Regions from separate parts of the Comamonas aquatilis genome, predicted to be linked through region 3. Evidence: predicted binding sites of a transcription regulator. Region 3 holds the regulator's gene; each other region holds the start of a gene.
What was found. Region 3 encodes sigma-54, which starts transcription at its own class of promoters, with help from an activator protein. Its sites were predicted from a motif close to TGGCANGNAANCTGCTTT; they were not measured.

Region 1 (5,612 bases), on a different contig from region 3:
GCGAGATGGTGGCTTTGGCGCCTATGCGATGCATCAGCATATTGCTGGGCACTTCGAAGAAGAAATAACCGATGAAGAACAGCCCCGCGCCCAGGCCATACATGGCCTCACTGAACTGCAGATCGGCCAGCATGTTCAGCTTGGCAAAGCCCACATTTACCCGATCCAGATAGGCTGCCACGTAGCAAGCCATGATGAAGGGCAGCAGGCGCCAGGCCACCTTGCGGTAAACGGCGGCCTCGGCAGGTGTTTCACTGGCCAGAGCCGGAGCCGTGCCGGCGCCCTCGGCAGATGCAGGAAAGGATGACATCAGGGAGTCCTCGATTGAAGGGTTTGAATCAACTGGTATTACCGGTCTTAATTTACGAAGCGAACCTTAGCTGCACTTCAGCACTATGCACACTCGCATTTACCCCTATCACAAGACAACCTCACTACTTATCCGTAGATTTGACAAAGCTTCGATTCCTCTACAAACTGGTATTACCAGCATGAAAACAAAAGGAAAGATTTCGTGAACACCTCGTTAGAGACCCACCCGACCAGAATTCGCTTGCGCGCCCAGCCACTCACCGTCGAGGCCTTCGCCGAGTTTGGTGAAGTCATCACCAGCGATGGCAACACACCATTGCTGATCAACGACGGTATGACCGAGCGCTTTCACGCCCTGGCCCTCGTGGACACCGGAGATCACGGAGGTCACGCGCTGATCAACCTGTTTCACGCTCAGCCCTATGCACTGCCCATGACACTGTCAAGCATGGAACGCCATCCTCTGGGCAGCCAGGCCTTCATGCCACTGGATGCACAGCCTTTCATCGTGGTGGTTGCCCCCATAGGCGAACATGTGGAACCCGCCGATCTGCGCGCCTTCATCACCGATGGACGCCAGGGCGTGAACTATCGACGAGGCGTCTGGCATCACTCTCTGATCGCACTGAATACGCCTGCGCGCTTCATGGTGGTAGACCGCGGGGGGCCGGGCGACAACTGCGATGTAGTGCCTATAGGCGATGGAGCAGGAGTGGTGCTGGAACTGGATGAAACCCAGCCCTGACAGGAAGAAAAAAGCCGCCCAAGGGCGGCTTTGTCTTGTACGGCTATGGCGTTTCTGCGCTTCAGGTCGGCAGCAGAAAGTCCTGGCTGATGCCCTGGCCCAGGTCGTTGACTCGGTCCAGAAACTGGGTCAGATAGGCATGCAGCCCCGTGGTCAGGATTTCATCAATGCGACCGTACTGCAGATCCGCCAGCAGGCGACCGGCCTTGCGCTGTGTCTCCTGGGAGTGGTTGTTCTTTACCCGCTCCAGGTTCTGCACGACTTCACGCAAGCAGGCGTGCAAAGAGCGCGGCATGTCTGCACGCAGCATCAGCAGTTCGGCCACTCGCTCGGGCGTGATGACGTCGCGATAGACCTTGCGATAGACCTCGAAAGCCGAGACGCTGCGCAGCAGGGCGCTCCAGTGGTAGAAGTCAAAATTGTGCACATTGCGCCCACGCGGTATGCCGTGGTAATCGCGCTCGATGGCATGGAATTTCACGTCCAGCAAGCGGGCCGTGTTGTCAGCCCGCTCCACAAACGTACCCAGGCGCACAAAGTGCAAGGCCTCATCCTTGAGCATGGTGCCCAGAGTCACGCCACGCCACAGATGGGAGCGGTATTTGACCCACTCAAAAAACTGCCCCGGGTCTTCGCGCCACACACCTTGATCAAACTGGCGCTGCATGGCCAGCCAGGTCTGGTTTTGCGTCTCCCAGGATTCCGTGGTCAACGCCCCGCGCACTGCGCGCGCGTTCTCGCGTGCAGCCTTGAGGCAGGAGTAAATGGACGACGGATTGAACTCGTCGGCCACCATGAATTTCATCACCGACTCACGATCCACCGTGCCGTATTTCTCATGAAAGGCTGGGATCAATTCGCTGATGGAAAGCACGCTGTGCCAGCCACGCTTTGAATTGCTGATGGCGTGAGGCAGCATCGCCGTGTCGTACGAGACACTGAGCATGCGAGCCGTGTTCTCCGCCCGCTCGGTATAGCGGGACATCCAGTACAAGTGGTCTGCGGTACGTGACAGCATCAGCGATCTCCCCCTGTATTTCCTTCTGTATCGGCGTTTTCATCTTCCAGCACCCAGGTGTCCTTGGTGCCTCCGCCTTGCGAGGAGTTCACGACCAGCGAGCCGTCCTTCAAAGCTACGCGCGTCAGGCCGCCCGCCACCATCTGCACCTGCGTGCCGCTCAGTACAAAAGGCCGTAAATCGATATGCCTGGGTGCTATGCCACTTTCCACCATGGTGGGACAGGTGGACAGGCTCAAAGTGGGCTGAGCGATGTAACCGCTGGGGTTGGCCAGCAGCACGCGACGAAAATCTTCAATCTCGGCCTTGCTGGCCGCCGGGCCAATCAGCATGCCGTAGCCGCCAGCGCCATGCACTTCCTTGACGACCAGTTCGTGCAGGTGATCGAGCACGTACTTGAAGTCATCTGGCTTGCGGCACAGCCAGGTGGGCACGTTCTGCAAAATCGGCTCTTCGCCCAGATAGAAGCGGATCATCTCCGGCACATAGGGGTAGACCGATTTGTCGTCGGCCAGGCCCGTACCCACGGCATTGCAGATGTTGACATTGCCGGCGCGGTAAGCGCGCATCAAGCCCTTGCAACCCAGTGTGGAAGTGGAGCGGAACACCTCGGGATCGAGAAAATCGTCGTCCACACGGCGATAGATCACATCCACGCGCTGCAAGCCCTGAGTGGTGCGCATATAGACCACGTCTTTTTCCACCACCAGATCCTGCCCTTCCACCAGTTCCACCCCCATTTGCTGGGCCAGAAAAGCATGCTCGAAGTAAGCACTGTTGTGCATGCCGGGGGTCAGCACCACCACGGTGGGCTCGACCACGCCCGAGGGTGCACTGGCGCGCAAAGTGTCCTGCAGCATGTCGGGGTAATGAGCCACCGGCGCCACGCCGTGCTTGCCGAACAGATCGGGAAACAGCCGCATCATCATGCGGCGGTTTTCCAACATATAGGACACGCCCGAGGGCACGCGCAGATTGTCCTCCAGCACGTAGTAGACGCCGTTGCCCGCGGCATCGGGGGCGCGAACAATGTCTATGCCGGCGATGTTGGCATAGACATCGTTGGGCACCTTGATGCCTTCCATCTGAGGCCGGTACTGGCTGTTGCCGCGCACCAGCGCGTCAGGCACGATGCCTGCGCGCACGATGTCCTGCTGATGATAGGCATCGTGAATGAAGCGATTCAAGGCCTTGACCCGCTGCACCAGGCCGGCCTGCATGCGCGTCCATTCATGGGCGGGAATGATGCGCGGAATCAGATCGAAGGGGATCAGCCGCTCCGTGCCGGCACCGCTCTCGTCCTTGTCGCCATAGACGGCAAACGTGATGCCCACGCGGCGAAAGACGATCTCGGCTTCGGCACTGCGGGCACGCAAATAGTCTTGCGATTGACCGCCCAGCCACTGCGCATAGTCCTTGTAATGGTCCCTCAGCGCGCCCTGATCGGCGGGTGAATTGAGATACATCTCATCAAATGTGCGCATTCTGTCCTCTCTAAGTACAACGCATGCATCCGGCCTGCGCTCGAGCCAGTGTAGCCATGCCGCAAGCGAACGCCAGCCATGGCCAACCCCGGTTCAGCCCCATGTTTGCGCATGCCAACGACGACTTCACTCCTGGCAATTTCATCATGCAAACCACATGCCAGCTTTCCCGTGAAGCGGCAAAAATCAGGGCTCAGCCTCCAGATGAACGTCCCAATAATGCGCCCGAAACCGGCGCTCGCATTGCAGACTCTGCGCCGAACCCGAGCTCCACAGCGCGGCACCGCAGCGGTCTTGCAAAACCAGTTGACTGCCCGCCTGCTCGTAGCGCTGCACCACGGCTGCTGCAGGGTGGCCAAAACGGTTGAGATAGCCCGCCTGGACCATGGCCCAGCGCGGCCTGAGGGCTTGCACCCAATTGGTGCTTGATGAGGTTTTGCTGCCGTGATGCGGCACCAGCAGCCAGTCCACAGGCCCGGCCAGGCCGCCAGCCAGCAACTGCAGTTCCTGCGCGGCTTCGATATCGCCGGTCAGCAGCGCCACGCGCCCGGAAGCAGAACGTATGCGTAACACGCAGCTGCCGGCGTTCGGTAAGGGCTTGCGTGGTTTGGCCCAGAAATCTGCTGCCGGATGCAAGACTTCAAACTCCACCCCGTCCCAGCGCCAGCGCTGGCCCGCGGTGCAGCGCTGCACCGGAGCCAGTGCGGCCAGCAGGGGTTCATCAATGACAGATTCCGAACCCCAGACCTGAAGCTGAGGCTGGGCAGACTTGACGGCCAGGGCGCCGCCCGTGTGGTCGGCATCTCTGTGGCTGAGCATCAGCCGGTCAAGACGCACGCCCAAAGCGGAGAACAGCGGCAAAAGCACGCGCTCGCCCGCATCGCTGTTCTGGCTGTACCGGGGCCCGGCGTCATACAGCAGGCGATGGGTCTGGGTGCTTACCAGCACCGCATTGCCCTGGCCTACATCTGCGGCCAGGAGTTCAAATTCGCCAAAGCCGACTCTGGCTTGCGGCCACCACAGGGCAGGTACGCAGCAAAAAGCCAGCACCCAGCGCAAGCTCACTGGCAGCGGCGCCACCAGCAGCAAACCGGCACCCACAGCCGCCACACTGGCCCACCATGCGGGCTGAGGCAAGCTCCACACCGCCCAACTGGTCGCTGCCAGCCATTGCAAAAACTGCAGCAAAGGCAGCATCAGCCAGGCGGCAAGGGCGGCGGCCTGCGGAATCAAGGCACTAAGCAAGGCCAGCGGCGTCACCAGCAAGGTGACCCAGGGAATGGCAATCAGATTGGCAAACAAGCCCACTACCGAAACCTGGCCGAACAGCAGCAGGCTCAAGGGTGCCAGCACCAGAGAAATCAGCCATTGCTCACGCCACAGTCCGACACTCTGGCGCAGCAAGCGCTGGCCGCGCGTTGGCTGCTGCGCGCTTTCCGCCTCGCCCTCCTGCTGCGCCCGGCTGCCTGCCAGCAAAACACCCACAGCCACAAAACTGAGCCAGAAACCAGCCTGCCACAGCGCCCACGGATCCGCCACCAGCACGGCGGCCAGCGCAAGCAGCCACACCAGCGGCCAGGGCCAGCGCAGACCCAGCCATTGCAGCAGCGCCACCACGGCCAGCATGCACACCGTGCGCTGCGCCGGCACGCCCCAGCCGCTGAACAGCGCATAGGCCAAGGCCAGCAGCACGCCAGCGAGCAAAGCCACGCGCGGCGCAGGCCAATACCGGCAGGCGCGGGCACTGAGCCGCCAAAGCCGCCCACCAGCAAGGCGGCAATCCAGGAAAACATGGTGATGTGAAGGCCGGAGATGCTCATCAGATGCGCTACACCGGTCTGGCGAAACAGCGCCCAGTCGCTGCGCTCTGGTGAAAGACAAAAGAAACCTGCGCCGAGACAAATAAACCTGCGCTGAAGCATTAAGACAAATAGACCTGCGCTGAAGAACCTTTTCCGGTACAACGGACTGACAAAAGAAATCTGCGCTCACTCTGAAAAAGCCACCTTGTGAGATTGCTTCCAAGCGACTACATCCAATGCCTACCTGCCCA
Region 2 (5,612 bases), on a different contig from region 3:
CCATCAGCGCCGCCAGATCGGCAAAGCCCATGTCATAGGAGCCGGACGCCACGCGCTGGATGGCGCCACCCGAGCCGCTACCCGCATCGATGGTCACATTCAGGCCGGCCGCCTGAAAATAGCCCTGGGCGGCAGGCTGGAGAAACAGGGCGGACGGGCCTTCAAAGCGCCAGTCCAGCTGGAACTTGATGGGCGTGGCCGCAAACGCGGCCGTGGCGCTGGCATAGGCGCCCAGGGCCAGGGCGGTTTGCAGAAACAGTCGTTTGCTTGGCATGGTGGCTTCTCCTCTCTGTAGATCAATCGGTTGTCGGTACTCAGGCTTTCCAGGCGCCCTGATGCGAGGCGCGGGCCTCGTCGATCAGGGCCGGGCCTATGCATTCGATGGCGTGCGAGGAACGGCCGAACACGTCGCGACAGGACAGCTCGGCATCCTTCTGGTCCAGCCGCTCGCCGCGAAACACGCGCAAGCGCTCGGCATCGATGCCGTAAATCACCCGCCCTATGGCCGACCAGAAAATCGCCCCCGCGCACATCACGCAGGGCTCGGCCGACGAATACAAGGTGGCTGACGCCAGCGCCTGGCGGGAATGCTGCGGGCTGGCCAGGCGTATGGCCGACAGCTCGGCATGGGCCGTGCAGTCGCCGCTTTCGCCGTTGGCATTGCTGGCCTCGGCCAGCACCACGCCTTGGGCATCCACGATCAGCGCACCAAAGGGTCGGTTGCCGCGCGCGCGAGCACGGTCGGCCAGGGCAATGGCCTGGCGCAGATAACGGCCGTCGGTTGCGTTGAGCGCCTGAGGTGCAGGCAGCAGAGAAGGCAAAGTGGCGGACACAGACATGGCGCTCCCCACTCAGGCCTTGAGCATGCGCGCCGCCTTGGCGGGCAGCATGCTGCGATTGAACAAGGCATCGGCCGAGGGCTGGGACTTGAGCGCAAAGGTCTCCACCACGCTGTCCACCTGCTGCTCCAGCAGGCGCTTACTGAAGTCGCCCAAGCCATGGCTTTGGGTATCCGCCGCACCCACGTACTGGGCGGTAATCGCCCAGCGTGCCAGCTCCAGCTTTTCGTCCAGAATCGGCTCGCGTTGGCGGGTGGCGGCAATGGCTGCGGCCGGGTTGGCAAAGCTCTCCACAATCGCGCGGTTAGTGGCTCGCAAAAAGGCGGCCACCACTTCCGGCTTCTCGGCAATCAGCCCGCTGGAAGCCAGAATGGCATTGCCATAGAGCTGCACGCCGGCATCGGTGTAGCGCAGTATGGAAAGCTCTTCGGGCTTGATGCGGGCGAACAGCGACAGGGCCGAGTCGTGGAAATACGTGGCGGCATCCACATCGCCGCGCACCATGACGTTGTCGCGCGCAGAAAACTCGGTGGTGGACCAGGAAAACAGATCCACCGGCAGCTGCTTGTTGCGCGCCACCATGGGCCAGGCACGGCGCGTGGACTCCACCGCCGCTGCGGCCACCTTCTTGCCCTTGAGACTTTGAAAATCCGTGGTCACGCCTCTGTCCTTGCGGCCGATGATGACGAAGGGCGCACGGTTGTAGTACTGGTAGACGGCTTGCACGCGCGGCGTGCCGGCGTTCTGCGCATTGAACTCGATCAGCGAGCTGATATCGCCCAGGCCCAGCTGGTAAGCGCCACTGGCAATCCGGGTGATCGAAGCCACCGAGCCCGAGCCCACATCCAGGCTCACATCCAGCCCTTCGTCGCGGTAATAACCTTTTTGCTGTGCCAGAAAAAACGGTGCGGTCTGACCTGTGACACGAAAGTCCAGCGTGAACTTGAGCGGTGTCAGCGACCTGCCCTGGGCATGCACCCAGGGAGCGACACAAACAGGTAAGGCGGCGAGGAAATGGCGACGTTGCATGGTGGAACTCTCAGGTCTCTATCAGCGATAAAGCCAGGCAAGAAGCTGCGACTGGCAGGACATGAGCAATTTCCGGGCGCTGTGCATTGCGGCAAGACACAGGCTGAACGCTTCTACTCGTTCATCATCAAAGCAATTGGCGTGCCTGCTTTTTGGCGGCTTTTGTTTGCCGCAGTTTTTCACTGGCAAGCCCTGCACACATGCTTCAAGGCGGTGCAGTGCGCGCAGCGACTGCATGCATTCATGCAGGCGTTCGCACCAGATTGAAGCAAGACGCCTCGGATCAAGCATGTCCTGCCCGCAAGCCATGCTGGCACGGCGTTTGCTGCACTGAAATTGAGAGTAGAAGCGTTCAGCACGAAGCCCCAACCGGCTTCGCGGGTCATTGCTCTTGAAGTGGGTACCGGCGCCCTGGGCGCAGCGTAGCCTTATCCATCACTTCAGGAACCACGACGCTGCACTGGCGGGTTTCTGAAGCCATTACAAGTGAACGACTCATGACAAGCCACACCCTTCACCACACCCCCTACAGCCTTGGCGAACTGGACAAGGAGTCCCGCATGGGCGGCCAAGGCATGGAGACTCGCGCACGCGAAGTGCGCGTGATCGACATCTCTGATTTCGAACATCGCAAGGCCGAGATTGCCGAAGCGCTCTGGGCTGCATCGGTAGAGATTGGCTTCTTTCAGGTCTCCGGCCACGGCATTGCGCCGGACGATATCAGCGCAGCCTTCCACAGAGCCGAGCAGTTCTTTGATCTGCCGCGTGAGACCAAGGCCCGGTGGCCGCTGGCACGCAACTCGGGCTGGGAGCACAAGGCCCAGATTCGCCCTTCCACCCGCACGCCAGACCAGAAGGAGTCCTACCAGGTCACCCGCCCGCGCATGGAAGGCCTGTGGCCTGGCGAGGAGGAACTGCCGGGCTTCAAACAAGCCACCTTGAACTTTGAGCGTCAGTGCTGGCAGGTGGGCATGAAGCTGCTGTCCTGCTTTGCCTACAAGCTGGGTTTTGATGCCGAATTTTTCACCCGCGCACACAACCCGGACCTGCCCGGCTACCAGAGCACGCTGCGCATGCTGCATTACTTTGCGACAGACCCCGCGCTCAAGCACGAAGTAGGCCTGTGGCGCGCCGGGGCGCATACCGACTTTGATTGCCTCACCCTGCTGTTTCAGCGCGCAGGTCAGGGTGGACTGCAGGTGCTGCCCGGCAAGGATGCCGCATCCGAGCAATGGACGCCGGTAGACCCGGTGGAAGGCGTGATCACCTGCAATATCGGCGATATGCTGACCCGCTGGAGCGACGACCAGCTGCCCAGCAACTTCCATCGCGTGCGCAACCCTCTGCCCCATGAGTACCAGGGCGCACGCTACAGCCTGGCATTCTTCTGCCAGGCCAACGAGGACGCGCTCATCGAAGGTCCGGACAAAAAATATCCGCCCATTACGGGGGCGGAGTATCTGCGTCAGCGCATCAGCGCCAATTTCTCGAACAAGTATTGATCCCCTTAAGTCGCAACGTCGCTTCACATCAGGGAAACGACACCCCGCTTAGGTATGCCCGTTTCAGCGCTCCGGTCTTGGACCTATACGGGCGTTGAAACAACAAGACCCCGGAATCCGGGGTCTTGCTTGCGATTGCGGCTGGAGCGAATCAGCGCAGCGACTCGATCAGATCGATGTAGAGCTGCTTGGCTTCGTCAGCAGTCGTGTCCTTGAGCTTTTCCCAGGCATCCCACTTGGCACGTCCCACCATGTCGGTAAAGCTGGGTTTCTTGGCCTCGTTGTCGCCTTCGGTGGCCTGCTTGTACAGCGCATAGATCTTGAGCAGCGTGGCGTTGTCTGGGCGCTCGCTGATCGAGGTGGAGTTTTTGACTGCAGCCTCGAAAGCGGTGTTGAGATCGGACATTTAGAGTCTCCTGGGCTTTAAGAATCCGGACCAGTGTAGCGAAAAACTCTTTGAATTAGAACGACCGTTCTTTTTTATTTACAAACCATATCAAAAGAAAAAAAGGGCTGGCCCTCGCCAGCCAGCCCAACCCACCTTGAATCACCATTTTCAGCAGACCACCCCGTAGGGTATGAGAGCCCTATTCCACTGGGCGGCAGTCTGCGGAGCATTGCAGATAAGAACGCTCAAAAAATCATGCGCAGGCCGAAGTCAACGCCCAGTGCGCTGCGCGGCTGCATGCCGGGGCTGGTGCTGTAGCTCGGTTGCGGCATGATCAGCGCGCTGCTGACCGCCAGCGGAGTCACGCCGATGATGCCGGGATTGTTGCTTCCATTGCTCACGCTGATGCGGGAAACAGAGGTGTAAAGCGCCGTGCGCTTGGACAGGTTGTGCACATAGCCCAGCGCCAGCTTGTTGACCGACGCATCGCCCGTGCCTTGCCCGTTTTTGAACTGCACACGGGCCACAGAGGCCCGCAGCTGATGGTTGCCCACAGGAAGCTGCACACCGGCCATCAGTCCGTCATAGCGATCGGTGGCTGCCACATCGCTGCGGGCATTGCGCACTTGAGACCATTCACCCAACACCTTGACCGAGCCAAAGTTGTACGAAGCACCCAGGTTCAGCGATTTGATGGTTTCCTTGCGGCCGTTGAAAGTGCCCAGCATGCTCTCGCCATAGCCCAGTGCCACATCGGTAGGACCTTGGGCCCAGCCAATGCGCCCGCCCGCATAGCGGCCGCGCTTGGAAGTGTTTTCTGGAAAGGCATACATCAGTTGCCCATACACGCCACCCAAGCCTTGCGGCAGGTGATAGCCAATGGTGTTGCTGGCACGCAAATAACTGTCAGTACCCGCCGACAAACCACCGCCCAGCAGCCGCTCGGTCAGCGTGCCGGTAGTCTGTGTGCCCAGCGCACGGCCGATGGCCAGATTGCTGCTCACCACGGCAATCAGGTTCACGCCCACGCCGTTGACGGTGAAGGGGTCAAAAGCCCAGTCATTCAAAAAAGAAGGCGTATGGTCGCGCCCTAGACGGACTTCACCCCATTTTTGACTCGTCATGCTGACCGTGGAGCGGCGCCCAAAATTCAGCGCGCCGCCGCCGGTGTCGTTGGTCACCGGTGCCTCCAGCCACAGGCTGGCAGAGCTGCCGCCGCCCAGGTCTTCGACAGCGCGAATGCCGATCCGGCTGGCTAGGTTGCCAGAGGGTGACAGCGCCCAGACACTCTGGCTTGCGGTACGACCCGAACCATCCCAGGCATTGCTGTGCACGCTATAGCGGCTGATACCGGCATCCATCACCCCAAACAAGGTGACGGAGGATTGCGCGTTGGCCGCACTGGCAGCAGACAGCGCACAGAGGCAAAAAAAACACAGAGGAAATCGGGGCACGGCTGGGTCTCCTTTTCGTTATGAAGTCGCGGTTTTGATCCGCGAAGCCACTCTAAAAAAGTAAGACTTTCAGCCTTGTGCAGTTGATGCCAGTGGCTGCGCATTTGGTGCCAGAGACCCAAGGTGAAATCCCTAAGATAAGCTCAGCGCCATGGCGCCGCCGGCGATCTTTGGCTGGTATTCATCACCCGCTGGACCCACAAAAAAGCCAGCGCTTCTGACGAAGCGCTGGCTGCGTTACATCAACGATGTCAAGGACTGTGCGGCCACGCCGACATGGCCGCCAAAAGCCTAGTTCAGCTTGATGCCATAGGTCTTGACGATTTCGCCGTTGCGATCGAACTCCGCCCGCAGATCGGTGGAGAGCTGCTCCAGAGAACGCTCCTGGCGAATGGGCTCA
Region 3 (5,612 bases):
ATTTTGGACAGCGTGGATTTGCCGGCGCCGTTCTCCCCCGTCAGCGCCAGACATTCGCCGGCGCGCAGATCGAGGGAAACGCCATCCAGCACGGTGCTTGGACCATAGTCCTTGCCCATGCCTTGCAGCGTCAGCACCGGCGTGCCGCGCCGCCCCTGGTGGTTGTCGGCAGCAATCACTTGGTCACCAGCACCACGTCCGTTTTCACTTCGGCAGGCATCTGGGCCTGCGGCGTCTTGTTCTTGACGGCCTTCAGCGCTTCTTCAATGCCGAAAACCGCTTGCTTGGCCGCAAACTGGTCTGCGGTGGCCAGCACGCGGCCATCCTTGAGCATGGGCGCAATGGCGCGAATGTTGTCGTAGCCCACCACCAGCACCTTGCCAGCCTTGCCGGCGGCCTTGACGGCAGCCACAGCGCCCAGGGCCATGGAGTCATTACCGGCCAGGAGAGCCTTCAGGTCTGGGTTTTCGCGCAGCATGCCGGCGGCCACCGTATTGCCCTTGTCGATCTCCCACTGGCCCGATTGCACGCCAACCACGTTCATCTTGGCTGCGGTCATCGCATCCTTGAAACCCGCCGTGCGCTGTTGCGCATTGGTGGTGGTGGACACGCCCTCGATGATGCCGACCTTGTCGCCCGCCTTGAGCTGCTTGGCCAGGTGTTCGCCCACCAGGCGAGCGCCCACACGGTTGTCGGGGCCGACGAAAGGAATGACCAGGCCTTTTTCCTTGAGGGCGGCGGCGTCCAGGCGGTTGTCGATATTGACCACGCGCACACCCTTGTCCACCGCCTGTTTGAGCACCGGCACCAGAGCCTTGGAGTCAGCCGGGGCAATCACCAGCGCATCCACCTTCTGGGCCACCATCTGCTCGACCATCTTGATCTGGGCGGCGGTGTCGGTTTCGTTCTTGATGCCGTTGCTCAGCAGCACGTACTCGCCTGCGTGGGCTTTCTGGTGCGCCTTGGCACCGTCTTCCATGGTGCGGAAGAACTCATTGGCCAGGGATTTCATGACCAAGGCCACCTTGGGCTTGTCCTGGGCTTGAGCTGCCGGAGCCCAGACGCCAGCCAGTGCCAAGGCTGTCAGACCGACCGAAACCACTGCGTGACGACGTTGCAACATACCGCTCTCCCGGGCCTCAGGCCCATCAATTTGGAAAAAAGGGCCGGATTATAGGTTTGTCATCGGTATTAACCCGAGCCCACGCAAATAGACCTCAAGCGCTCAATCCCTTAACCGAGTCCTTGTTTTATAGGCTCAGGCTTTGTGCATAGGGGTAGGAATAATCCCCTGCCTGTCTAGACGTCGATTTCTCCCGTCGACGAGCGGCCCGGCGGCACCAAGCCGGACCGATATTCAGTGGATCGGCATCAATATCGACTCAAGCCATTGAAGAGTAGGCGCCTGCAGCTATCAACTTTGAGAGCCCTCAAGAAAAACGCTGTTTGACCTGTGCCATGGCCTCGGCTGGAGCACCCCGGTAAAATTGCCGCCATGGCAAAAATCATCGTCCTGGCATTGGTAGTGCTGTTTTTCGGTTGCGGGCTGTACATGCACCTGCGCGGCAAGGTGCGTCACAAGGTGGTGAAGCAATTGTTTGATCATTCCACCTTCACCGCGCCCTTCAACGTCTTCATGCTGATGTTCAGCAAGGTGCCGCGCACACCCTATCTACCCACCAGCACCTTCCCCGAGCTGGCGCCGCTGCAAGCCAATTGGCGCGAAATCCGCGAAGAAGCTGTCAATCTGCAAAAAAACATGCAGATCAAGGCCGCCGCCAACAATGACGATGCAGGCTTCAACTCCTTCTTCAAGACCGGCTGGAAGCGCTTTTATCTGAAGTGGTATGGCGATGCCCACCCCTCGGCCATGGAGCTGTGCCCCAAGACCACGGCGCTGGTCAAATCCATTCCCAGCGTGAAGGCCGCCATGTTTGCCGAGCTGCCGCCCGGCGCCAAGCTCAATCTGCACCGCGACCCCTATGCGGGTTCGCTGCGCTACCACTTGGCCGTGCTGGCACCCAATGACGACCGCTGCATGATCGAAGTGGACGGCACACCCTACAGCTGGCGCGAGGGCGAAGGCGTGATCTTCGACGAGACCTATATGCACTGGGCAGAGAACCGCTCGGAAGGCAATCGCATCGTGTTGTTTTGCGATGTGGAGCGCCCCATGACCAACGGCTTTGCCCAGTGGCTCAATCACTGGCTGGGTAAGAACGTGGTGGCCGCCGCCAGCTCGCCCAACAACGAGGGCGATCCCCGCGGCATGATCAGCAAGCTGTTCAAGATTTCCTTCTACGCCGGCAAGTACCGCCGCGCCTTCCGCAGCTGGAACCCCACGTTCTACAAAGTGCTCAAATTCGGGCTGATGATTGGCGTGCTGGCTTTGTTCATCTGGTGGTTGATACCGAATTGATTGATACCCCCTGAGGCGCTTTGCGCACCAAATTAAAAAGCCGCTGAGCATGGCATCAGCGGCTTTTTTTGTTGGGCGTGGCTTACAGCGCCTTGCGCAGCGTGGTGGTCGGGATCTTCAGCTGCTCGCGGTACTTGGCCACGGTGCGGCGGGCGCATTCAATGCCTTGCTCCTTGAGCATATCGGCCAGCTTGGCGTCCGACAGCGGTTTTTTCGTGTCTTCCGCGTCCACAAACTGCTTGATCAACGCCCGCACGGCGGTGCTGGAGGCGCTGCCGCCGGTCTCGGTGCCCAGGCCCGAGCCGAAGAAGTACTTGAGCTCGAACGTGCCCTGGGGTGTGGCCATGTACTTGGCCGTGGTCACGCGGCTGATGGTGGATTCGTGCAGGCCCAGGGCATCGGCAATATCGCGCAGCACCAGCGGACGCATGGCCAGCTCGCCATGCACAAAGAAGTTTTTCTGCCGCTCCACAATCGCTTCCGACACCCGCAAGATGGTGTCAAAGCGCTGCTGGATGTTCTTGATGAACCAGCGCGCTTCCTGCAGCCGCTGCTGCAGTGCCGCATGGCCTTCGCTGTTCTTGTGGCGGCGCAGCACGCCGGCATAGATGTCATGCACCTTGAGCCGCGGCATGACTTCGGTGTTGAGGCGAACGGAAAACTCCATCCGGCCCGAGCCGACACGCACCGGGCGCACGATCACATCGGGCACCACGATATGGCGTTCCACATCCACGAAGCGGCGGCCGGGTCGCGGCTCCAGCCGCGCAATCAGGGCCAGGGCCTCGCGCAGAGCCTCCTCGCGCGCGCCGCATAGGCTGGAGAGCTTGCGCATATCGCGTCGTGCCAGCAAGTCCATGGGCTGGCAGCACATGGACAGGGCCAGCTGCAGCACATCCCAGTGCTTTGCTGTCGTGCCCTCATCTTCGGCCAGACGAATCAGATCGCGCAGCTGCAGCTGCAGGCATTCGGCCAGATCGCGTGCGCCCACGCCCACGGGCTCCAGGCTTTGCAGCAGCTTGAGCGCCATGGCAAAGCGCTGCTCCAGCTCTTCGCGCTCTTCTAGGTCGTCACAGGCCAGGCTATAGGCCAGATCTGCCAGCGGCTCTTCCAGATAACCGTCGTCGTTCAGCGATTCGATCAGAAAGCGCAGCGCTGCGCAGTCTTCGGCACTCAGACGCAAGCTGAGCGCCTGGCGGTGCAGAAAATCGCTCAGACTCTCATGCTCGCGTGCTAGGTCGATGGCGTCGGTTTCCTCGTCGCCATCGCTTTTGCGGCTGCCGGACGAGGAGGGGCCATCCCATTCGCTGCTGGATTCGCCACCCCACTCCCCGTCTTGTCCGTCGGCGCCGTCGCCGCTCCAGTCCAGCGTCTCGGGAGTTTCAGCGGTCGGCGCCTCAGCTATGGTTTCCGAAGCTGTTTGCGCTGATGAATATTCAGATTCAGATGAGTAGTTATCTGAAGTGCCCATGGATTCAGCGGTAGCCGCTTCCATAGCAGGAGCATCCATCGGCACATCGGCGGCGTCGTCGCCATCGCGCTCCAGAAACGGGTTGTCCACCAGCATCTGTTCAACTTCCTGCGCCAGCTCCAACGTGGACAGTTGCAGCAGCTGAATCGACTGCTGCAGCTGCGGCGTGAGCGAGAGATGCTGGGATACGCGTAAGGACAGGCCCGGCTTCATCAACTGAACATCCTTGATGTGCAAGCGCCCCCGGCATGTCCCCGATGCAGGGACAGCAGCCACAGAAAACGGGGGAGCGCGGAGGTCAACTCACGCATCACATGCGGAAGTGTTCGCCCAGGTAGACGCGGCGCACATCGGCGTTGTCCACAATCTGCTCTGGCGTACCTTCGGCCAGCACATGGCCGTCGCTGATGATGAAGGCGTGGTCACAGATACCCAGGGTTTCGCGCACGTTGTGGTCGGTAATCAGCACGCCAATGCCGCGCTCTTTCAAGAAACCGATGATGCGCTGGATTTCGATCACCGCGATGGGGTCGATACCGGCAAACGGCTCATCGAGCAAAATGAAGCGCGGCTGCGTGGCCAGGGCGCGGGCGATTTCCACCCGGCGGCGTTCGCCCCCGGACAGGGCCAGCGCAGGAGACTGGCGCAGATGCTCCACGCGCAATTCCTTGAGCAGATTGTTCAGCCGCTTGTCTATCTCTTCCTTGGAGAGCAGCTTGCCTTGCTCGTCCTTTTGCAGCTCCAGCACGGCGCGGACGTTTTCTTCCACGCTGAGCTTGCGGAAAATCGAGGCTTCCTGCGGCAGATAGGACAGTCCCAGGCGCGAGCGCTGGTGAATCGGCATATTGCCCACGGAATGACCGTCGATGAAGATCTCGCCGCCATCACTGCGCACCAGACCCACGATCATGTAAAACGAGGTGGTCTTGCCCGCGCCGTTGGGGCCCAACAGGCCGACGACTTCGCCTTTTTGCACGGACAGAGACACGTCCTTGACCACCTTGCGGCTGCCATAGGACTTGGCCAGATGCCTGGCCTCCAGGCGGCTGTCCGCTTCGCCGCTGCGCAGGGTGCTGTCACGACTCATTTCTTGTCACCTGCCTTGTCGCTGGCTTTCTCACCGCCCAGCGTCATGCTCTGGCGCAAGGGCTCGGCCTTGGGCTGGGCCGGCTTGGGCTGGGCACCGGGCGTGCCGTCCTTGGGCGCCATGATGGCGCGCACCCGACCGCCCTGGCCCACGGAGGAGCTGGGCAGGCCGCCGCTGGTCTTTTGACCATCGACGGTATAGACGTCGGTGATGTTGTTGTAGACGATGACCGAGCCCGTGACCTGGTCGCTGAGCTGACCGCCACGGTAGCGGCGCATCTCGCCACGGCGAATGAATTTGACGATATCGGCCTTGCCGTCGTACTCGATGACCTCACCCTCGCCTTCGATGAACTCATCGGACTGACCGGGCTCGGTGTCGCGTTTTTGGCGGAAGAAGGCACGCTTGCCCGGCTCGGCCTTGACCACGCCGTACTGAAAGCCTTCGGCATCCTGGCGCACATCCAGCTGCGTACCGCGCAACACGATGGTGCCCTTGGTCATCACCACATTGCCGGTGAAAACGCTGGTCTGCTGAAGCTCGTCGTGGCGCAGTGCATCGGCCTCGATGTTCATGGGCTTGGCGCTATCGGCCTTTTCGGCATGCGCCGTGCCGGCCAATACGGCAAAAGCCGA

Region 1: ACNAZA_RS20465 (circularly permuted type 2 ATP-grasp protein) is a predicted target of sigma-54. The motif match lies at 3,705-3,722, and genes of this name have one in related genera.
Region 2: ACNAZA_RS05555 (isopenicillin N synthase family dioxygenase) is a predicted target of sigma-54. The motif match lies at 2,180-2,197, and genes of this name have one in related genera.

What each region holds. Positions count from the first base shown of each region.
Region 1 covers NZ_CBCSIW010000026.1:45,474-51,085, forward strand. The annotation lists gene ACNAZA_RS20450 (MFS transporter) at 1-310, opposite strand, end outside; gene ACNAZA_RS20455 (ureidoglycolate lyase) at 515-1,057, shown strand; gene ACNAZA_RS20460 (alpha-E domain-containing protein) at 1,119-2,075, opposite strand; gene ACNAZA_RS20465 (circularly permuted type 2 ATP-grasp protein) at 2,075-3,559, opposite strand; gene ACNAZA_RS20470 (DNA internalization-related competence protein ComEC/Rec2) at 3,746-5,269, opposite strand; partial or broken gene ACNAZA_RS20475 (ComEC/Rec2 family competence protein) at 5,305-5,481, opposite strand.
Region 2 covers NZ_CBCSIW010000003.1:107,922-113,533, reverse strand. The annotation lists gene ACNAZA_RS05575 (ABC transporter substrate-binding protein) at 1-274, opposite strand, end outside; gene ACNAZA_RS05570 (nucleoside deaminase) at 315-839, opposite strand; gene ACNAZA_RS05565 (ABC transporter substrate-binding protein) at 852-1,868, opposite strand; gene ACNAZA_RS05560 (hypothetical protein) at 1,854-2,135, shown strand; gene ACNAZA_RS05555 (isopenicillin N synthase family dioxygenase) at 2,366-3,370, shown strand; gene ACNAZA_RS05550 (acyl-CoA-binding protein) at 3,522-3,776, opposite strand; gene ACNAZA_RS05545 (porin) at 4,004-5,212, opposite strand; gene ACNAZA_RS05540 (Bug family tripartite tricarboxylate transporter substrate binding protein) at 5,504-5,612, opposite strand, start outside.
Region 3 covers NZ_CBCSIW010000021.1:51,313-56,924, forward strand. The annotation lists gene ACNAZA_RS18815 (sugar ABC transporter ATP-binding protein) at 1-119, opposite strand, end outside; gene ACNAZA_RS18820 (sugar ABC transporter substrate-binding protein) at 176-1,123, opposite strand; gene ACNAZA_RS18825 (aspartyl/asparaginyl beta-hydroxylase domain-containing protein) at 1,496-2,419, shown strand; gene ACNAZA_RS18830 (RNA polymerase factor sigma-54) at 2,502-4,103, opposite strand; gene lptB (LPS export ABC transporter ATP-binding protein) at 4,201-4,977, opposite strand; gene lptA (lipopolysaccharide transport periplasmic protein LptA) at 4,974-5,612, opposite strand, start outside.